Regions from separate parts of the Rhodococcus triatomae genome, predicted to be linked through region 2. Evidence: riboswitches for the same ligand, from Rfam matches in the RefSeq annotation. Region 2 holds a riboswitch; each other region holds the start of a gene.
What was found. A riboswitch is a leader RNA that binds a small molecule or an ion and turns the genes downstream of it on or off. The one in region 2 is predicted to bind cobalamin.
Positions count from the first base shown of each region.

Region 1: another riboswitch for cobalamin. It lies ahead of G4H71_RS01360 (ABC transporter substrate-binding protein); the one in region 2 lies ahead of G4H71_RS03050 (ABC transporter substrate-binding protein).
Region 3: another riboswitch for cobalamin. It lies ahead of metE (5-methyltetrahydropteroyltriglutamate--homocysteine S-methyltransferase); the one in region 2 lies ahead of G4H71_RS03050 (ABC transporter substrate-binding protein).

Region 1 covers NZ_CP048814.1:287,837-294,514, reverse strand. Annotated here, with positions in the region: gene G4H71_RS01370 (TauD/TfdA dioxygenase family protein) at 1-974, shown strand, start outside; gene G4H71_RS01365 (CoA-binding protein) at 980-1,393, opposite strand; cobalamin riboswitch at 1,399-1,546, shown strand; gene G4H71_RS01360 (ABC transporter substrate-binding protein) at 1,670-2,692, shown strand; gene G4H71_RS01355 (ferredoxin family protein) at 2,721-3,659, opposite strand; gene G4H71_RS01350 (cupin domain-containing protein) at 3,656-4,855, opposite strand; gene G4H71_RS01345 (BatC protein) at 4,905-5,162, opposite strand; gene G4H71_RS01340 (hypothetical protein) at 5,271-5,423, shown strand; gene G4H71_RS01335 (NDMA-dependent alcohol dehydrogenase) at 5,543-6,670, shown strand.
Region 2 covers NZ_CP048814.1:646,222-652,899, reverse strand. Annotated here, with positions in the region: gene G4H71_RS03055 (ABC transporter permease) at 1-122, opposite strand, end outside; gene G4H71_RS03050 (ABC transporter substrate-binding protein) at 135-1,781, opposite strand; cobalamin riboswitch at 1,797-1,986, opposite strand; gene G4H71_RS03045 (hypothetical protein) at 2,048-2,368, shown strand; gene G4H71_RS03040 (NgoMIV family type II restriction endonuclease) at 2,606-3,460, opposite strand; gene G4H71_RS03035 (NaeI family type II restriction endonuclease) at 3,506-4,579, opposite strand; gene G4H71_RS03030 (DNA cytosine methyltransferase) at 4,782-5,876, opposite strand; gene G4H71_RS03025 (PucR family transcriptional regulator) at 6,156-6,678, opposite strand, start outside.
Region 3 covers NZ_CP048814.1:1,327,048-1,333,725, forward strand. Annotated here, with positions in the region: gene G4H71_RS06235 (3-deoxy-7-phosphoheptulonate synthase) at 1-388, opposite strand, end outside; gene G4H71_RS06240 (VOC family protein) at 697-1,107, shown strand; gene G4H71_RS06245 (ABC transporter substrate-binding protein) at 1,317-2,360, shown strand; gene G4H71_RS06250 (FecCD family ABC transporter permease) at 2,426-3,415, shown strand; gene G4H71_RS06255 (ABC transporter ATP-binding protein) at 3,412-4,176, shown strand; cobalamin riboswitch at 4,273-4,483, shown strand; gene metE (5-methyltetrahydropteroyltriglutamate--homocysteine S-methyltransferase) at 4,610-6,678, shown strand, end outside.

The sequences.
Region 1 (6,678 bases), 360 kb from region 2:
CCACTCTCGAACAGCGCCCCGACACCGCCGAGGACATCTATGCCGCAGGCGGAATCACCGTCGCCAAGCACGGCCATCACCTCGGCGCGGTGATCGGCGGCATCACCCTGTCCGGCGACATCTCCGACGAGACCGCCTCTGCGATCCGATACGCGTTGGCTGCGAACAAGGTGATCTTCTTCCGCGATCAGCACCACCTAACCGACGAGATCCAGTACGCGTTCGCGGGACGCCTCGGATCGCAGACGACGACGCACCCGACCCTGAGGTCGGACGACAACAAGACCCTCGTCCTCGAGGCCGCCGCGAGCAGCTGGCACACCGACGTCACCTTCATCGACCGCATCCCGAAGGCGTCGATCCTGCGTGCCGTCACCGTCCCCGAGTACGGCGGCGCCACCACCTGGGCGTCGACGACCGCGGCCTACGAGCAGCTTCCGGACGCGCTCAAGGCGCTGGTGGAGAATCTGTGGGCCGTGCACTCGAACGAATACGACTACGCCGAGGTCGCGAACACGATCCGGGACAAGGTGCAGGACGCCGCGAGGCGGGAGAAGTACCTGAACGAGTTCACCCGCACCGTCTTCGAGACCGAGCACCCCGTCGTCCGGGTACATCCGGAGACCGGCGAGAAGACGCTGCTGCTCGGGCACTTCGTCAAGGAGTTCGTCGGCTTCAAGCCGTCGGAGACGACGGCGCTCTTCCAGCTGCTGCAGAATCGGATCACGAAGCTGGAGAACACCGTTCGCTGGGCGTGGCAGCCGGGCGACGTCGCGATCTGGGACAACCGTGCCACTCAGCACTACGGGATCTCCGACTACGGGACCAACCCGCGCAAGATCCACCGGACGACGCTCGCCGGTGACGTCCCCGTGGACGTGCGCGGAGCGTCCAGCCGGATCCGCAAGGGTGACGCGGCGCACTTCTCGGTGATCGAGGAGCCGCAGCGCCTACCGGGTTTCGCCGCGAACTGAGCGGACTATCCGCGTCGACGCCACTCGATGGCCGGGCAGGTATCCATCACCATGGCCAGCCCGGCCTCGGTGGTCCGGGAGAACGCGTCCTCGTCGACCACCCCGAGTTGGAACCACACACCGCGGGCGCCGATCGCCACCGCCTGATCGGCGAACTCGCCCGCGGACTCCGAACGGCGGAACACGTCCACCACGTCGACGGGGAACGGAACATCGGCGAGGGTCGCATACCCCTGCTCACCGAGCACCGTCGGCGCACTCGGATGGATCGGGACGATGCGCTTGCCCCGGGACTGCAGCAGCTGAGCGATCTCGTAGGCCGTCTTGCCCGGGTCCCCGGACAGGCCGACCACGGCCCACGTCTCGCAGTCGTCGAGCATGAGGGACACTGCCTTCGGGTCCTGCCATGAAGTGCTCACCTCCGCCACGGTACGCCGTGCCGCGCGATAGGGTGGACCCGCTCCTGCGAGGGAATCCGGTGCGAATCCGGAGCTGACGCGCAGCGGTGACGGGTCTCCCGCGTGACGGGGAGCTCCCGAAGTCCGAATGCTCGCGGGAGACGGTGGCACCGCCACCGTCCGGCGTCATCGGGCCCCGCGACCGGGCCCCCGATCGAAGGACCACCCGTGCCTCGTCCACTCACACCTCGCCGCCGTCTGTCGGCGCGGTTCTCCCGTGGCGGCCCGGCCGCCGGTATCGCCGTGGCGGCCGCCGCACTCCTCGTCGCGGGGTGTGGATCGGTCGGCGACGAGGCCTCGGGGCCCACCACCGTCTCCGACGAGCCCGCCGCGACGTCCTACCCCCTCACGCTGGAGAACTGCGGCGAGACCGTCACCTTCGAGGCGCCGCCGGAGCGGGCGGTGTCGCTCTATCAGAGCTCGACCGAGATCCTGCTGTCCCTCGGTCTGGCCGACCGCATGGTGGGCACCTCCACCTGGTTCGATCCCGTCCTGCCGGACCTGGCTGCCGACAACGAACAGGTGCCGCGTCTTGCGGACAACGACCCGTCGCTCGAAACCGTCCTGGACACGGAACCGGATCTGGTCACCTCCGGAAGCGCGCACACCTTCACCCGCTCCGTGGTGGCGGACCGGGAGACCTTCACGGACCTGGGCGTACCCACCTACCAGTCCCCGTCGGTGTGCACCGATGCCGATGTCGACGGAGAGAATGTCTCGCGCACCGCGCCCCTGACCATCGACACGCTCTACCGGGAGATCCGCGAACTCGCGGCCGTCTTCGACGTCCAGGAACGTGGCGCGGAACTCGTCTCGTCGCTGCAATCCCGGATGGACACCGCGACCGCGGGTGCCGACCGCGCCGACGGACAGGAACCGACGGTGGCCTTCTGGTTCTCGGGTATCGATGCGCCGTACATGGCCGGTTGCTGCTCGGCACCGGGTCTCTACGCCGCGGAGACCGGTGCGATCAACGTCTTCGCCGACACCCGTGACGACTGGCCGGAGGTCAACTGGGAGGCGGTCGCGGACCGGAATCCCGATGTGCTGGTTCTCGGCGATCTCAGCCGCGTCCGCGTCGACGGTGACGCCTTGGACACGAAGATCGCATTCCTCGAATCGAATCCCGTGACGGCGCAGCTGGATGCGGTGCGGGGTCAACGATACGTCGTCCTCACCGGCTCCGAGCTGGACCCCGGAATCCGCGAAGTCGATGCCGTCGAGAAGCTGGCAGAGGGGCTGCGTTCGGCGGGCTACTGACCGATCGTCCCGGTGAACGACGAGTGCGTCAGCCGTTTTCCCCCGTGCCGTCGGCTCCGGTCCCCATGCCTTCGGTGCCGTCCTCGGCGAGAGCGACGAGGCGGAACTGCCGGACACGGCCGGGAACTCGCGCCGAGCAGGTCGACAGGATGGGCTCGGACAGGGTCTCCGCGAGCCGAACCGCCACTCGGCCTTCGCCGTGTCGCAGGACCACGACGTACTCGTCGTCGCTCGCCGTGACGGACACGGGGGCGAGCGCATCGATCCGGTCCTCGCCGGTCACCGCCCGCGCGTGGTGTTGGGCGGCCTGGACGACCTCCGGCAGCGAGCTGCGTCCGCGCAGGTAGCGATCGTCCAGGCTCCCCCGCAGATACCGGTGTACGAGGTCCGCGGGATCGTCGGCGGCATCGACCCGGCCGTAGTAGAGCCCATGTGGCAGGAGAATCATCGTGGCGGCGAAGCGGTCGCCACCGAGATGCGAGCACTCCCAGGTCAGCTCCGGATAGCGGCGGGCGATGTCGGCCGCGGCGGATCGGCCCCGCACGGCGCAGCAGCGGTCGTGCTTGCCGTGGGCGCAGACGGCGACGATCGGCTCGTGGGACAGAGTGCCCGCCGAACCGTCGAGCGGAACGTCCAGGAGTTCGGTCGGATCGGAAACCTCGCCCCGGTACAGGGATTCGTGTCCCGGTCGGGAGTCGGCGATCGCCCAGCGCCAGCGCGGCTCCGCCTGCCTGCGCCCCGGTCGGCGGATACCGACGATGCGCATACCCGCCGACTCGGCCCGCCGTACCAGCGCACGGCCGATCTCCGGATCGATCGTCGCCGGGGAGTCCAGGAACGCGGAGAAGCCCCATGGTCCGGACAGTTCCACCAACAGCCAGTGCAGGCCACGCGAGCCGGTCCCGGCGAGTGGGTCTCCTCGGCTCAGGGCGTTGTCGCTACACGGACGCCATTCGGAATCGTTCATCCTGTGGGTACCACCACACCCTCGCGCAGGAGCCTGCGCAGCACGACCACACCGTCCTCGACCGAAAGCCCGGGCAGGTCGCGAGCGCAGACCCGACCCCCGCCCGCGATCGTCTCGACAGCCGAGGCACACTCCGGCGGAAGGGTGATCGTCCGGTCCGGCAGCGCCAGCGACACCGCGTCGCTCGAGGTCGTGACAGTGCCGTGCAGTGCCGACCGCCACCGCACGGTCGTGCCCGCATCGAATGCCGCGATCGCCTCGAGGGTGGCGAGCGGACGGACCGGAGCAGGTCTGGTGAGTGCGACGAACCGATCGCCGACGGCGGCGGCCACGGATTCGACCAGCGACGGCTCCTCCGGCGGGTGACCGAGGCGCCGACCGACGAGCTCGATCGTCCGGGCGATTTCGCCGGCCACCGCCGTGGCATCTGTGTGGTCGGTGCCCAACGGGAGAGCGCGACGTAGCTCCACGTCCTCACCGAGCGCGTCGGCGAGGATGCGCACCACGTCGTGACGAGTGGTCGGGGCCACCCCGATCGTCAGGTGAACGGAGGTCTCGCCCCGGGCGCGTGCGGAGTGGATCCAGCCGCGTGGCAGATACAGCGCGTCACCCGGCTCGAGTGTCGCGCTCAGGAAGGGTTCGACGCGTGCGGCGGCCGCGACACCCGAACGGTGCGCCGTCCACGGCTGGCCGGGGAGCGGCAGTTCCTGCACCGGCGGATGCACGACCCATTCCTTCGTGCCGGCCACCTGCAGCACGAAGACGTCGTGGGTGTCGTAGTGGGGGTCGAATCCACGGCTGCTCGGCGGCGTGACGTAGGCGTTCGCCTGGACCGGATGGCCGATGTCGTCGACGAGCGCGCGGACGAAGTCGATGATCGGTGGCCACAATCGGTGAAGGCCCTGCAACACGATGGTGGCACCCGCGGAGAACTCGGTGAACACTCCTGCGGAGTCGATCTGGTCGGGCATCTCTGCGCCGAATCCGCCCGAGCGCGTGAAACATCCACGGTCCAGAACCGTGCCGTCCCGAGCCATCCGCAGAAACGGGGTACGCACCCCCCGTTCGGCGATCAACTCGTCGATCGCGTCGGGGGAGAGGAGATCGAGGTAGTCGCGCGGCAGGTCGGCCGCACGCGAGAGCACGGGAGCGCGATCCCAATGGCGCTCCGCGAACTCGGCGCGGCCGACCGCCACGCAGCGACCGAGCGCACTCGGCTGCCGGTGCGGGACGGGGGTGTTCAGCTCACGCCGTCCCGTCGGCGCCGCCGTCGTGACCGTCCGGGTTCGATCCGCCGTCCGCCGGACCCTCACCCTGGTTCGCGGTGCCGTCGGCGCCGCCGTCGTGTCCCTCCGGGTTCGATCCGCCGTCCGCCGGGCCCTCGCCGGCCGCAGCCGCACCGTCGGCACCGCCGTCGTGGCCGCCGGGGTTGGAGCCGCCGTCCGCCGGACCCTCGCCGCCTGCCGGTCCGCTCGTGGTGATGTCGTCGTCGTTGATCGCCATCGGAATCCTCTCGTCGACTCTCGGGTCGTGGGGTCTGTCGTCCCAGGTCGCAGCGCGGGCCGCTGCACTCACCGAGAATGCCTCCGGCAGCGGCAGGTCAAACATCGTGTGCCGATTCGTCCGGCTCGCGAGGTCCTGTCGCTGCCGGGTCACACCGTCCGCCCCGACGAGGGAACCTGGTCCGCGCTCGAGTACGCCGCCCACGTGCGCGACCCGATCCGTCATCTGTACGACGTCACCGGACGCCGACACCCGCGGTGAACCGTGGCGGACCCGAACGAAAGACAACTCGCTATGTAGAACGTGTTCCAATTTTCCTCATTCGTGTCTAAGGTCACAGTCACACGCATGCGTAGACATGAATGAAGGGTTGGAGTGACGTGAAGACCAAGGGTGCAATTCTTTGGGGCCTGAACGAGCAGTGGTCCGTGGAGGAGATCGAACTCGGTGATCCCGTCGCCGGCGAGGTGCAGCTGCGGATGGAAGCGGCCGGAATGTGCCACTCCGATCACCACCTCGTCACCGGTGCCACGCCGATGCCGTCCTTCCCCGTGATGGGCGGACACGAAGGGGCCGGTGTCGTCACGAAGATCGGCCCGGGCGTGGAGGATCTCGAGGTCGGCGACCACGTCGTCCTCTCCTTCATTCCCGCGTGCGGGAAATGTCCTTCCTGTTCCGCCGGGCATCAGAACCTCTGCGATCTGGGGGCCGGGCTGCTCAGCGGGCTCGCGATCTCCGACGGCACCTACCGGATTCAGGCCCGCGGCGAGAACGTGATTCCGATGTGCCTGCTCGGGACGTTTTCTCCGTACATGACGGTGCACCAGAGTTCGGTGGTGAAGATCGACAAGGACATCCCGTTCGAGGTCGCCGCGCTGGTGGGATGCGGCGTACCCACCGGATGGGGTTCGGCGACCAACATCGCCGAGGTGAAGGCGGGCGAGTCCGTCGCGATCATCGGGGTCGGTGGCGTCGGGATGAGCGCCCTCCAGGGGGCGGTCGCGTCCGGTGCGCGCGAGGTGTTCGCGATCGACCCGGTGGCGTTCAAGCGCGATCAGGCCGTGAAGTTCGGCGCCACCCACGTGTTCGCGAGCGTCGCCGAGGCCATCGAGCCGATCATGAACCTCACGCAGGGGCGGATGGCCGACAAGACCATCATCACCGTGGGTGAGATGAAGGGCGAGTACGTCGATCCGGCGCTGACCCTGACCAGCAAGGCCGGCCGCTGCGTCGTCACCGCGATGGGCAACATGGGCGACATGGACGTCAAGCTGAACCTGTTCCTGTTGTCGATGCTCCAGAAGGAGGTTCGCGGCAACGTCTTCGGTGGCTGCAGTGCCCGGGTCGAGATCCCCAACCTGCTGGCGCTCTACAAGTCGGGGCAGCTCAACCTCGACGACATGATCACGCGCACGTACTCGCTCGAAGAAGTCAACGACGGCTACCGGGACATGCTGGACGGCAAGAACATCCGTGGCGTCGTGCGCTACACGGAGGCGGACTGGTGACTCCCTGA
Region 2 (6,678 bases):
AGGATCATTCGCGCAGGGCTGCCCGGAGCCAGCGGCATGAGCGCCCAGATGAGCACGCTCGCACCCAGCAGGGTGATCAGCGCCTCGACGACGCGGCGCCGGGCGATAGCCAGGACACGCATCGTGAGGCGGTGTTACTTGCCGGTCTGGCTGGTGATGTGCCGGCGAACGCTCGACACGTGGTAGTCGGCCCATTCCGGACCGGTCACCACCGTGAAGTACTTGAACGTCCCGGCCACCACGTAAGCCTGCTCGGCGACGAGGATCTCCTGTGCGCGCTCGAGCAGCTCGTCCCGGCGCTCGGTGTCGAACTCGCCGCGCAGCTGCTCACCGATCGCGTCGATCTCCGGGTTGCTGATGCCCTGGGCATTCGAGGAGCCGTCGGTGGTCCAGCGCACCAGGTACGGCTGGATCGGGTCCGCGGTGCCGGACAGCGAACCGCTCAGTGCCACCGATGATTCCCACGCCGTCGGATCGTTCTTCACCGCTGCGGAGTCCTCGGCGTTGTCGATCTGCAGGTCGAACCCGGCGCGCGAGACCTGGTCCTTCATCGCGATGGCGACGTCGTTGGTCTCCGGTCCCTGCGCCTGGGTGACGAAGCGCACCACCAGCTTCTGGCCGTCCTTCTCCCGGATGCCGTCACCGCCGGTGACCCAGCCCGCCTCGTCGAGGAGGCGGTTCGCCTCGTCCAGGTCGTGGACCTGGTTGTCTACGGCGAAGGACATGGTGTCCGGGTAGAGGCCGGCCGCGGGGGCGAACTGGCCGTTGCCGACGTCCGCGGCGATGCCTTCGTAGTCGATGGCGGCGGTGAACGCCTTGCGCACGTCGGTGTCGGTGAAGATCCCGTCCTTCAGGTTCATCTCCACCAGCAGCGACTGGAGAGCGAGTTCGGAGGACAGCACGTGCATGTCGTCGTTGCCCTGGAGCTCGAGCTTCGCCGACGTGGACGGGTAGAAGGCCATGTCGGCCTCCCCGCTCTGCACGCCCGCGAGCCGGGCCTGCTCGTCGGGAACCACGCGAACGGTGATCCCGGTCAGCGGGGGAGTGCCCTCCCAATGGTCCGCGTAGGGGGCGAGGACGAGGTTGTCCGGGTTCCACTCGGTGATCGCGTAGGGGCCGGAGTAGGCGCCGGCGTTCACGATCTGCGCTGAGTCTCCTGCCGCTGCTTCCATGGCCGCGACGTCGTAGATCTGCAGCGAGTTGTCGCGGGCGGCGAGGGCCGCGGGAACCATCGCGTTGGGTTCGGGCGTGGTGAGCACGACCTTGCCGTCGTCGACCGTCGCGGTCGTCGCAGGGTCGAGGTAGACCTGCGCGTTGGAGGATTCGGCGATCTGGCGGGACAGGGCGGCCGCGACGGCCTCCGCGTCGACGGGCTTGCCGTTCTGGAAGGTGACGCCGTCCCGCAGGGTGATGATCCAGCGGGTGTCGCCGTCGCGGGAGACGTCCTCTGCGAGCCACGGCTCGATGTCGCCGTCGTCGGTGACCTGCAGCAGGTTCTCCGCGATGCCCCAGTCGAACAGCCAGTTCGTGCCGGTGCCGATCGGGTCCAGGCCCGCGATCTTGTACGAGTTGTAGATGGTCAGGGAGCCGTCGCCCTCCTCTCGGAGCTGCTGCGCCGAGGCGGTCGCGTCGTCGGCGGTGTCGCCGGACGCGCAGCCGGCGAAGACCAGCGCGACGGCCAGCATCCCGGCCGCGAAGATCGAGCGGCGCCGGGCCGGGGTGGGGGCATGGTGGGGTGGCCGCGCGGCAGACTGCCGGGTGCGGCGAGTGAACACTCGCATCTTCATCCTCGTGAACTCGGTCCTGACTACGGTGCAGGTGTCCTGGCTCCCGGATCAACACTCGCCTTCGGCCTTCCAACCCAGGGAGGTCGTGGCCATCGGATGAAGGTCTGCTACTCGGTGACAGTTGCGGGACAGCCCCGGATTCGCACCGGTGTTCCCTGCGGAAGTGAACCTAGCATCCGCTCCGGATTCGGGTATACGGCCGACCTGCGCTGAAGTAGCATGCCCAGCCAAGGGGAGGAAGATTTCGACGGGGGGATACCGTGACATTTCGCTTGGACGACGACGCGATCGAGCAGTGCGTCAGGATCTGCGATCAGATGTTGGAGATGCTGCGCGAGGCGCAGAGCGAGGCCTCACGCCTCGACCAGCTCACCGGCCTGGGCGACTTCGCGACCGGCCGACAACTCACCGCCGGGTACGTGGCGAAGGCTGCGGTGGTCCGCACTCGCATCGGGCAGTACGAAGAGGTCATCGTAGCCATGCGTGAGGCATTCGCGGCCGGTGGTGAGGCGTTCGCCGATGTCGATGGGCGGATTGCTCGGACGTTGGGGGTGGTCGAGGGGCGGGTGGGTATGGGTTGAGGGGTCCGCACCGGGCGATCGCTGGTGCCACAGGGTCGAGCTGCCCCTGCTATGTAATGATCGGATCATCGGCGACGGCGCGCGCGAGGTTGGGATCTGACGAGTGGGAGATAGTTAGCGCACACAGCACGGTTCAGTGAGGCCCCTGGCTAGTGGTACAGGAGCCGCAGGGGTGAACAACGGGAATGACCTGCTTACTGCGTGGAATAACCCAGACTGGACGTCCGTGGGTTGTGACTATGGCAGGAGATTGATCTCATCGAGGAGCGCCGAAAATGGTCTGATGCGATTCTGCTTGATCATCCGGTCGAGTAGATCAAGCTGCTCCGGCATTCTCGGGATCGATTGCTTAGAAAGACTGTTGGCGGCGGTCTTGAGGGCGCCGAAGGCAACGTGATAGACGCAATCGACGGATCCAGAACCATCTGTGAGCAGGCGGAGCATCGATGGACGAGGTTCCATCGTGATGACTGCGAAGTGTGGCATATGGCCTCTACGCAGCGATACGAGTTTGCTTCCCTGCGACACGCAATCCTGTGCTCGGTCAGTCCGCAGCGACCATTTGGAGCTGAGTGCGACTAGTAGGCGCTGGCCACTTCGAGGGGAAGTTACGGCGATGTCCGTCCTCAACATTGACTCTTCGGCGAGGTTCTCCTTCAGCGCGCAAAAAAAGCCGCGGTTCGAGGCGGCATGGTTCCGAATGGTGTTCAGCTGCCGCCGTAGCGCTGTTACAGATTTCGAGGTATCGAGTTGTTTCGTTTCAGCGATTGCCATCTCGATACGATCGAGATCATCGTGAAAGCTGGACATATAGTTCTTCAGCTGTGAAAGATGTCGATACTGATCGAAATCGGTAGCGATACGTGACCGATCAACGATTAGGTCGGGGCGCCGCGCGCGGAGATCCTCGACAACGGCGACTTCGAGTGCCGTGCCGACATCTGAGATTTCGGGTGTTGCGTGGGCGACACCTAGCGCATCGAACATCGCTCGGCCCCATCGGATCGAGTTGACATCACCCTTGTCAGAGGTCGATGGCAATGCCGTCCCTGCGCGGTACCCGCAGAGAGTACGCGCGAACTTAGGATCCATGCCTTGAACCTGCCAAATTGTGCTCTCTCTCGGGTCTGAGAACGGTCACGGCGCCCATGTGATATCCGTTCGGCTGGTTCCTGTAGCGGCCGGAGGGGCGAATCGGAGCCCATCCCATTTTTTCGTCGGGAAGGTCGGCGCTTCGCTCTCGTCGTCGCCGGTGGCTCGTGCCCACCACTGTTCATCGAGGAAGAAGCTGCTGCGTACGTCGTCAGGCGGGACAGGGGCAACGCGCGTGGAAATCCACGAGCCTTTACTAGGAATCTCAAGTCCTAGCGAATCGGCGATCCTCTGGTGTGGCCGGTCGTGTCCGAGCACAATAATACCGTGCGGTCTCAAGTGTATGCGGGCGTCTCTTGCCCGTTTGGGCGCGTCATCCTGTTGTCCGACCGTAAGGACTACATTGCGATTGATCAGTCGATTCTGGACGTGGCGGAAAAGCGCGTCCACGCGACCCTGCCCACTCGATCCCGGTTTGAGGATTTCGTCACGGGTTGATTTGGGTAGGTGGCGGAGGAGATTCGTGGGCAGATCGGTCTGTATCCCTCCCCATAGCCAGTAGATGTCTGCCAACGAGCTCTCAGAGATTCTGCGTTTGAAATCTTTATTGTAGGCGCGGACGTCTGCTCCCGACTTGTCCCGCCGCCAACGGAGGCGGCTGTCGGAAATTCGAAGAAGTCCAGCAGCCCACTCTTTGGTGTCATCGTTCAACCAGGTTAGGAGGGCAATCTGGTCGTAATCTGCTGACTGCTCTCCGTGGTGTGCACAGACGTACATCTCTGTGGGAATTTCCCATCCTCCCAGATCGCGGGAGAACTTGCAGTCGACTTCAGTGTCAAGGATCCTCCAGTCGAGGTCGTGCCCATCCGAGATGTCGAACTCGCGAGTCAGGTTGATTTCGACAGCCGTTCCGAGATAGGTCTTTTCCGTCTTCCGGAGGTGTTGGTAACACCATCGACCGGTGCGTTGACCGTCGAGGGCTTCATCGAGTGAGTCTCTCAGGGTCCAGCGGAAACGCTCGCGGCCGTCTGGAGCACTCTCGAAGAACGAAGCCACATGCTCGAGGTCGTTCGGTGGGGATGGTGGAGCTTGCTTCGGCCGATAGCGAACCGTGGACATCGGGCTCGTTGGGTCGGGGTGCTTTCGGAACCCATTCCGAACGCGACGCATTGCCGTTGCTCGTGCATCTGACGGACGCTTCGAGGCTCCTGTGCTGGGAACGGTATCTACCTCGAATAGTCCTGTGCTGTCGGTCATGTGTCCAAGCATGCTGGTGGTGGACTCCAATGAGTAGCTGAGGCAATCGGCAAGTGCGGACGCATCACAGGTAATCTGAAATGTGCTTGGCTATAGCACGAGCTAGCCCGACGGGCACCGCGTTGCCGATCTGCTTGGCTATCTGAATTTTGCTCCCACACCATAGGAAATCCTCGGGAAAGTCTTGTAGTAGTGCAGCCTCGTAGTGTGTTATTGGACGGTTGACGCGGTGCTTGCCGAGGGCGTCCCACTGGGGATGCAGATATGCACCCTTTTCGGGCTTGAAGAACTCAGTCCGAATCGTATGAGATGGCATGTCCCACCGCATCCTGCCCATGACATCGGTCGTGCCGGAAGGCTTTTCGCGCCAGCACCGTGGAAGGAGATGGTCAGGTACATCGAAACGACCCCCGCCGGGCGGGACGTGGTCGTAACGTTGCAGGGACAGGGGTGTCGGTGTTCGTCCAAGGTGGATGTCGAGGCCTTTAAAGACACCGGGAACATTCTCACCGAAGACCCTGACAGTAGAATCGGGAAGCGATGTTGAGGTCGGTGTCTCAGGTGCATCGCCAATGCGTTCGCGAGTTGTCACCCAGGGGGCCACGTTGCGGGCATCCGGCACGCGGGCGTGCGTCGCAGCAGGCAGCTCGATCTTTCCGATGCGGGAGCCGATGACTATCGTGCGCTTTCGTCGTTGGCCTACGCCGAAGTCTGCCGCATTGAGGTGACCGTACGACAGCTCATACCGTTTGAGTGAACCGTGGTCGGCCTCGGCGAGGAGCAACTCGAACTCCTGCGACCGCATGAATCGGTCAACATTCTCAATGACGAAGACCTTGGGGTTCGCCGCACGAACGACACGTAAGTACTCGCGCCATAGCTGGTTGCGGGGATCGTCGACGTCTCTTGAACCTAGGTTCGAGAACCCCTGGCACGGTGGACCGCCGATGACCACATCTGCCTTCGGAATCTGCTGATTTCTGACCGCACCGATATCTTTCCACAGTGTGTGATCCTCGCCGAAGTTGGCAGCGTAAGTTGCCGCGGCATGGAGGTCGAACTCGATAGCGAGTGTTGACGTGAATCCCTCGGCGGTGAAACCGCTGGTCATGCCCCCGCAGCCGGCGAAGAGATCGATGAGTGTGCGCACGCTGTTCATGGTAGGGCTCGGGTATGACGAACTCTGTCTGGGCGCGCCAGTCAGGAGTGATCTCACATCTCGGTTGGCTGCTTCTGGAGCGAGTGAATGGCACGGCGCTTGCACTCTCCATCCCAGGTGTCGGCGGCGACGGTTCGTGAAGTGGCCGCCGGATCAGCGCTGGCTCGCCGGTTTGAGGGCGGGCGATACCGCCCGAGGGTAGCGCGAAATTCGACCTACGGTTGGCTTCAGATCGCGACGAGTTGGAGGCCGCGCAGTGTCGTAGTGCGGACCACTCACTCACTCACGCACCCGCCGCGCCGCCAACGCCGCGACGAGCCGCACCAGATCGGGCGCCGAGCCGACGTCCAGGCCGGTGAGAGTGGCGACCTTCCGCAGTCGATAGACCACCGTGTTCGGGTGCACGTGCAGCGCTGTTGCCGCGGCGGCGCGGTCGCAGCCGGCGTCGAGGTAGGACTCCAGGGTCTCGAGGACGGCGGGGTGAGAGTTCAACGGGGACAGCAGGTCTGCGAGCAGCGGCGTCGCGGCGCTCGGCCGGGTGAGCTGGTATTCGAGCGCGACGTCGCGCAGCCGCACCGCGCCGCTGGCCCGGCCGTAGTGGCGGGCGACATCCAGGACGGCCCGCGCCTGCTCGTATGCACCCGGCACATCCGGAGGCGCCGCCACCGCCACTCCTGCCACCACGGCGGCGCCGATCGTCCGTTCCATGTCCCGCAGGTTCCGATGCAGTAGCGCGTACTGCGGACTGTTCTGCCAGTCGTCCACGCCGGGCTCCGCCTCGAGGATCGGAATCAGTACTCCG
Region 3 (6,678 bases), 680 kb from region 2:
TGTCGAACGTGCCGTCCAGGTGGGGATCGTTGAGGAGGCCCTTCCACCCCAGGGTGGTGCGCGGCTTCTCGAAGTAGACGCGCATCACCACGAGCAGGTCGTCGCGGACCTCGTCGGCCTTCGCGGCGAGGCGCCGGGCGTAGTCCATCGCGGCCACCGGATCGTGTACCGAGCACGGGCCGACCACGACCAGCAGCCGATCGTCGGTCCCGTTCAGGACGTCGACGGCGGCGCCACGACCGGTCCGCACCGTGGCGGAGGCGACGTCGTCGGGCGCGAACTCGGTGCGCACCACGGAGGGGGCGACGAGGGGGCTGATGCTCACCGTGCGCTGGTCGTCGAGGCGCGCAGCGTCGGCGCGAGAATGGTGATCGAGGCTGGCAGTCATGATTCTCTCTCGGTGTCGTGGTCTGTATCAGTCCGACCCGACATGAGATGGAAACCCAGCGAGCCGGCTGTCCGGCTCGGGGTGGAAGAAGTCAGCGCGTGGTTACGCCGACCGACCCACCCGGGGCCGGCCTGCTAAACCAGAAATAGGTCGCTGACACGTCGGCCACTGTACACGAGGGCTCGCCCACGGCGGTGGGCTCGTTACGCGTGGGCGATGACTTCCGGGGGTATTCGAGGTCCGTATAGACAGACGGATCCCCTCGGGCACCCACCCGAGGGCCCCACCCTCGGACGACGGAGACGACGATGACCGTGCGACTCAACCCCTACCTGTCCTTCCGTAGCTCGGCACGAGAAGCGATGGAGTTCTACCGGTCCGTTCTGGGCGGGACCCTCGAGCTGACCACCTTCGGCGAGGCCGGGATCACCGACTACCCCGGCGAGGAAGGCAAGGTCATGCACTCGATGCTCACCACGGACCTGGGGCTGATCCTCATGGGCGCCGACACCCCCGAGGTCATGGAACAGACCGCGGGCACCAACTTCGCGGTCTCCCTCAGCGGCGACGACGACCCGACGCTGCGGGGCTACTGGACGGCACTCGCCGAGGACGCGACGGACGTGATGGGGCTCGACACCGCGCCGTGGGGCGACTCCTTCGGCATGCTCACCGACAAGTTCGGGATCCCGTGGATGGTGAACATCGGCGCATCCTGAGGAACGAGACCGCCCTCGACACCACGACGCGGTGTCCGCCGGATAGGCTGCGATGACCGCTTCGGCGGTCTACCTGCGGCGAGGGAATCCGGTGCGAATCCGGGGCTGACGCGCAACGGTGACGCCCGCTCGGGCGGAGCCCGAATGCTCGCTGACGGTATCCATGCTGTCGGCTCCGCGTTCGAGCCCCGAGCGAGGAGAGTTCCTCCATGCACGCCTTCCTTCGTCGCACCGCCGTGACGACCGCTGCCCTGCTGGCCGTCGCCGGCTGCTCCACCGGTTCCTCGGAGGTGGACGAGCCGAGCTCACCCGGCGGGTCGCACTCGCACTTCCCCCTCACCCTGGAGAACTGCGGCCGCGAGGTGACGATCGATGCTCCCCCCGAGCGCGCGGTGTCCCTGAACCAGGGCTCCACGGAGATTCTGCTGTCGCTCGGACTGGCGGACCGGATGGTCGGCACCGCCACCTGGACGGACCCGGTCCGCGAGAACCTGGCCGCCGACAACCGGACGGTTCCGCGTCTCGCCGACGACAAGCCCTCGCTCGAGGTCGTGCTCGACACCGAACCGGACTTCGTGTCCGCCTCGTTCGGCGGCACGCTCGGTCCGGGCGGTGTGGCCGACCGTGACCTGTTCGACCAGCTGGGTGTGCCCACCTATCTGTCGCCGACGGACTGCGACGGCAAGACGTCGGACAGTGTCAACGCGGACGGCGCCCGCACGGAACCACTCACGATGGACACCATCCATCGGGAGATCCGGGATCTGGCGGCGATCTTCGACGTCCGTGAGCGCGGCGAGGAGTTCGTCGCCGAACTGCGGGAGCGGTTCGATGCCGCCGCACGCGGGATCGCCGCCGCCGGGACGTCGCTGGGCTTCTGGTTCGCCGACCTGCGCACCCCCTATATGGCGGAGTGCTGCGGCTCGTCCGGGATCATCACCGAATCGGTAGGCGCGAGCAACGTCTTCGCGGACACCACCGACGAATGGCCACAGGTCTCCTGGGAGACCATCCTCGATCGCGACCCCACGGCACTGGTGCTCGCGGACCTCAGTCGCCGCAGCATCGAGGGCGACGCGCTCGAGAGCAAGATCGCGTTCCTCGAATCCGATCCGGTCGCCTCACAGCTGACGGCGGTCCGCGAAGGACGCTACATCGTGATCCACGGCGCCGACCTCAACCCGTCGATCCGTACGGTCGACGGAATCGAGAAAACTGCTGCAGCACTGCGTGACTGGGAGATGGACGGGTGATCGACCAGGCGACCTCCACTCCGGTCGCCCCGCGGCGCCGGGCACGACCTGCCTTCGCGACGGCAATGGCCGCCGGGCTCGTCGTCCTGGTGCTGTCCGTGGCGCTCGCCGTCACCCTGGGACCGGCGGATCTTTCGGTGCGCGACGTCTATGCGGTCATCCTCGAACACCTCGGGCTCGCGGAGGCCGGAGTGACCCGGCTGCAGGACGCGATCGTCTGGCAGTTGCGGCTGCCCCGAACGCTTCTGGCCGCCGTGTGCGGGGCCGGGCTGGCCCTGTGTGGGGCGATCATGCAGTCGCTGCTGCGCAACCCGCTCGCCGATCCGTTCGTCCTCGGCATCTCGTCGGGTGCGTCCACCGGCGCGGTTCTCGTCGTCGTACTCGGGCTCGGCGGCGGAATCCTGTCGCTGTCGACCGGCGCCTTCCTCGGTGCCGCGGTGTCGTTCACCCTGGTGATGCTGCTGGCCGCGGGCGCGGGCGGCGGCACCTCACGCGTCATCCTGGCGGGCGTCGCAGGCACCCAGTTGTTCTCGGCGCTCACCTCGTTCATCGTCATCTCCTCCGCCGACGCCGAACAGACGCGGGGCGTGCTGTTCTGGCTGCTCGGATCGCTCAGCGGCGCCGGATGGGACGACGTCGCGCTGTGCGCATCCGTCTTCGCCGTCGGGCTGGTGGTCTGCTACCTCCATGCGTCCGCGCTGGACGCATTCACCTTCGGCAACGACGCCGCAGCAGCGCTCGGCGTCTCGGTCCCCAGGGTGCGTGCCGTCCTCTTCACGATCACCGCGCTCATCACCGCGGTGCTCGTCAGCGCCGCCGGGGCGATCGGGTTCGTCGGCCTCGTGCTGCCACACGCCGCACGTTTCCTCGTCGGGCCGAGCCACCATCGGCTGCTCCCGGCGACCGTGCTGGCCGGCGCGATCTTCATGGTGTGGGTGGACGCGATCGCCCGAACCGTCTTCGAGCCGCAGGAGATCCCGGTCGGCGTGGTCACCGCCCTCATCGGTGTCCCCGCGTTCGCGGTGATCCTGTTCCGGATGCGGAGCAGCCGATGACGCTGTCCGCGGAACGGATCTCACTCTCGCTCGGTGGCCGCAGCATCCTCGACTCGGTGACCTTCGCCGCCGGTGCGGGCGAGACGATCGGGCTGCTCGGCCCGAACGGATCCGGCAAGTCGACGCTGCTGCGTGTCCTCGCCGGAATCCGCAGGCCCGACTCCGGCCGGGTGGAACTCGACGGAGAGGATGTGCAGGGAATGCGCAGAGCGCGGATCGCCCGGCGCATCGCCGTCGTCAGCCAGCACTCCGACACCGAGGTCGACGTCACCGTCGAGGACGTGGTGCGGCTCGGACGTATCCCGCACCGTGGGATCTTCGGATCGGACGAGGCCGGAGACGCCGAGGCGGTGGAAGCCGCGCTCCTCGCAACCGGTACCGACGGACTGCGGGGACGCCGGTGGAGCACCCTGTCCGGCGGTGAACGGCAGCGCACCCAGATCGCGCGGGCACTCGCCCAGCAGCCGACCGAACTGCTCCTCGACGAGCCCACCAATCATCTCGACATCGCCCACCAACTCGACATCCTCGCCCTGGTCCGGGAGTTGCCGTTGACGAGTGTCGTCGCATTGCACGATCTCAATCTGGCAGCGATGTTCTGCGATCGCGTGATCGTGCTCGAGCAGGGGGCCGTCGTCGCGGCCGGGACCCCGACCGAGGTGATCGACGAGAGCCTCGTCTCCAGGGTGTACCAGGTCAAGGCGACGGTCACCGCCGATCCCACCGACGGCTATCCGACCGTCCGGTACCGGCCCAGGTGAGAGCCTGCCCGAGTGACGGCATGCCCGGGCCGGGGCCCGCTACCGCTATGCTGGGCCACGCAGCTGGTTCGCCCGGCGCGGTCGTGAGGAGCCCCGAAGACCGGCGTCGGCGTCGAAGCGCACGAGCGATCGTGCGTGAGAGGGAACCCGGTGAGAATCCGGGACTGTCCCGCAGCGGTATGCAGGAACGACCGCCGTCATCTGCACTGGGCCACCTGCCTGGGAAGCGACGGCCAGTAGGTCCGGAGTGTGAGCAACACCCGGGGTGCCTGTGAGTCCGAAGACCTGCCGGCTGTGTCGGATGCGCCGCATCCGGCGGTCCACCGCCTCGTGGAATGGGCGTGTAGACCTGATCGCGGCTGGGTAATTCGGGCTCGACAGGTATACCCGTCTGCCGGTGGTGGCCTTTCGGTTACGCAACTGGAGAAACACCGTGACACTCACCTTCACAGCAACCGTGCTGGGCTCCCCGCGCATCGGTCCTCAGCGCGAACTCAAGCGGGCCGTCGAGTCCTACTGGGCGGGGCGTTCGGATGCCGCCACTCTCGAATCCGTCGCCGAGGGCCTGCGCCGCCGGACGTGGACGCAACTGCGCGATGCCGGCATCGACTCGGTGCCCGTCAACACGTTCTCGTACTACGACCACGTCCTCGACACGGCCGTCATGCTCGGTGCCCTGCCCGAGCGCGTTGCCGGGATCGCCGATCCGCTGGACCGCTACTTCGCCGCGGCCCGAGGCAACGACACGATCGCCCCCCTCGAGATGACCAAGTGGTTCGACACGAACTACCACTACATCGTCCCGGAGATCGCTCCGTCCACCACGTTCGCGCTCGACGCCTCGAAGGTGCTCGGCGAACTGCGTGAGGCACTCGCTCTGGGCATTCCCGCGCGTCCGGTGATCGTCGGCCCGGTGACGTTCCTGCTGCTGTCCAAGCCGGTCGACACGAACGAGCCGCTACTCGGCCGCCTCGGCGAAATCCTGCCGCTGTACGCGGATCTGCTGGGTCGGCTCGCCGAAGCGGGCGCCGAGTGGGTGCAGTTCGACGAGCCCGCGTTGGTCGCCGACCGGAGCGAGGAGGAGATCGCGGCGGCCCGGCGCGCCTACGACCACCTGTCCGGTGTCGACACCCGTCCGGCGATCCTGCTGGCCTCGTACTTCGGCTCGCTCGGTGAGGCGCTGCCCGCGCTCGCGGAGACGGGGGTGGAAGGCATCGCCGTCGATCTGGTCGCCGGGTCCGACAACCTGGCGGGCGTGCCGGCGCTGGCGCACAAGCACGTCGTCGCCGGCGTCGTCGACGGCCGCAACATCTGGCGCACCGACCTGGAGAAGGCGCTGGGGCAGCTGGGCACGCAGCTCGGTTCCGCCGGATCACTCGCCGTGTCCACCTCCTGCTCGCTGCTGCACGTGCCGTACACGCTCGACGCCGAGAGCGGCCTGGACAAGGCACTGCGGTCGTGGCTGGCATTCGGCTCCGAGAAGGTCCGCGAGGTGGTCGCGCTCGCCACCGCGCTCGCCGGTCGACGTGACGAGGTGGAGGACGAGTTCGCGCTCGCGCGCGCCGCGCAGTCCACCCGCGCCAACGACGGACGGCTGCACGACGCCGCGCTGCGGGCCCGGCTGAACGAGATCTCCTCCTCGGACGGCGGCCGCGCGAGCGCCGACGCACGTCGCGAGATCCAGACCGACAAGCTCGGGCTGCCCGTCCTGCCGACCACCACGATCGGGTCCTACCCGCAGACCACCGCGATCCGAGTGGCCCGCGCCGCGCTGCGCAAGGGCGAGATCGACGAGGCCGAGTACATCCGCCGCATGCAGCAGGAAGTCGCGGATGTCGTTGCTCTGCAGGAGAAGCTGGGGCTCGGCGTGCTGGTGCACGGGGAACCCGAGCGCAACGACATGGTGCAGTACTTCGCCGAGCAGCTGGACGGTTTCTTCGCCACCGCCAACGGCTGGGTGCAGAGCTACGGCAGCCGTTGCGTGCGGCCGCCGATCCTGTTCGGCGATGTCCAGCGGCCGCACCCGATGACCGTCGAGTGGTACCGGTACGCGCAGTCCCTCACCGACAAGCCGGTCAAGGGCATGCTCACCGGCCCGGTCACCATCCTCGCGTGGTCGTTCGTGCGGGACGACCAGCCGCTGGCCGACTCGGCCGACCAGGTCGCGCTCGCGATCCGCGACGAGACGATCGATCTCGAGGCCGCCGGGGCTCGCGTCGTCCAGGTCGACGAACCCGCCCTGCGCGAGCTGCTTCCGCTGCGCAAGAAGGACCAGGAGGAGTACCTGAAGTGGTCGGTCGGGTCGTTCCGCCTGGCGACCTCGGGCGTCACCGACGCGACACAGATCCACACCCACCTGTGCTACTCGGAGTTCGGTGAGGTCATCGACGCCATCGCCGGCCTCGATGCCGACGTCACGTCCATCGAGGCGGCCCGCTCGCGTATGGAGGTGCTCGACGACCTCAACGCCGTCGGTTTCGATCTCGGTGTGGGCCCCGGTGT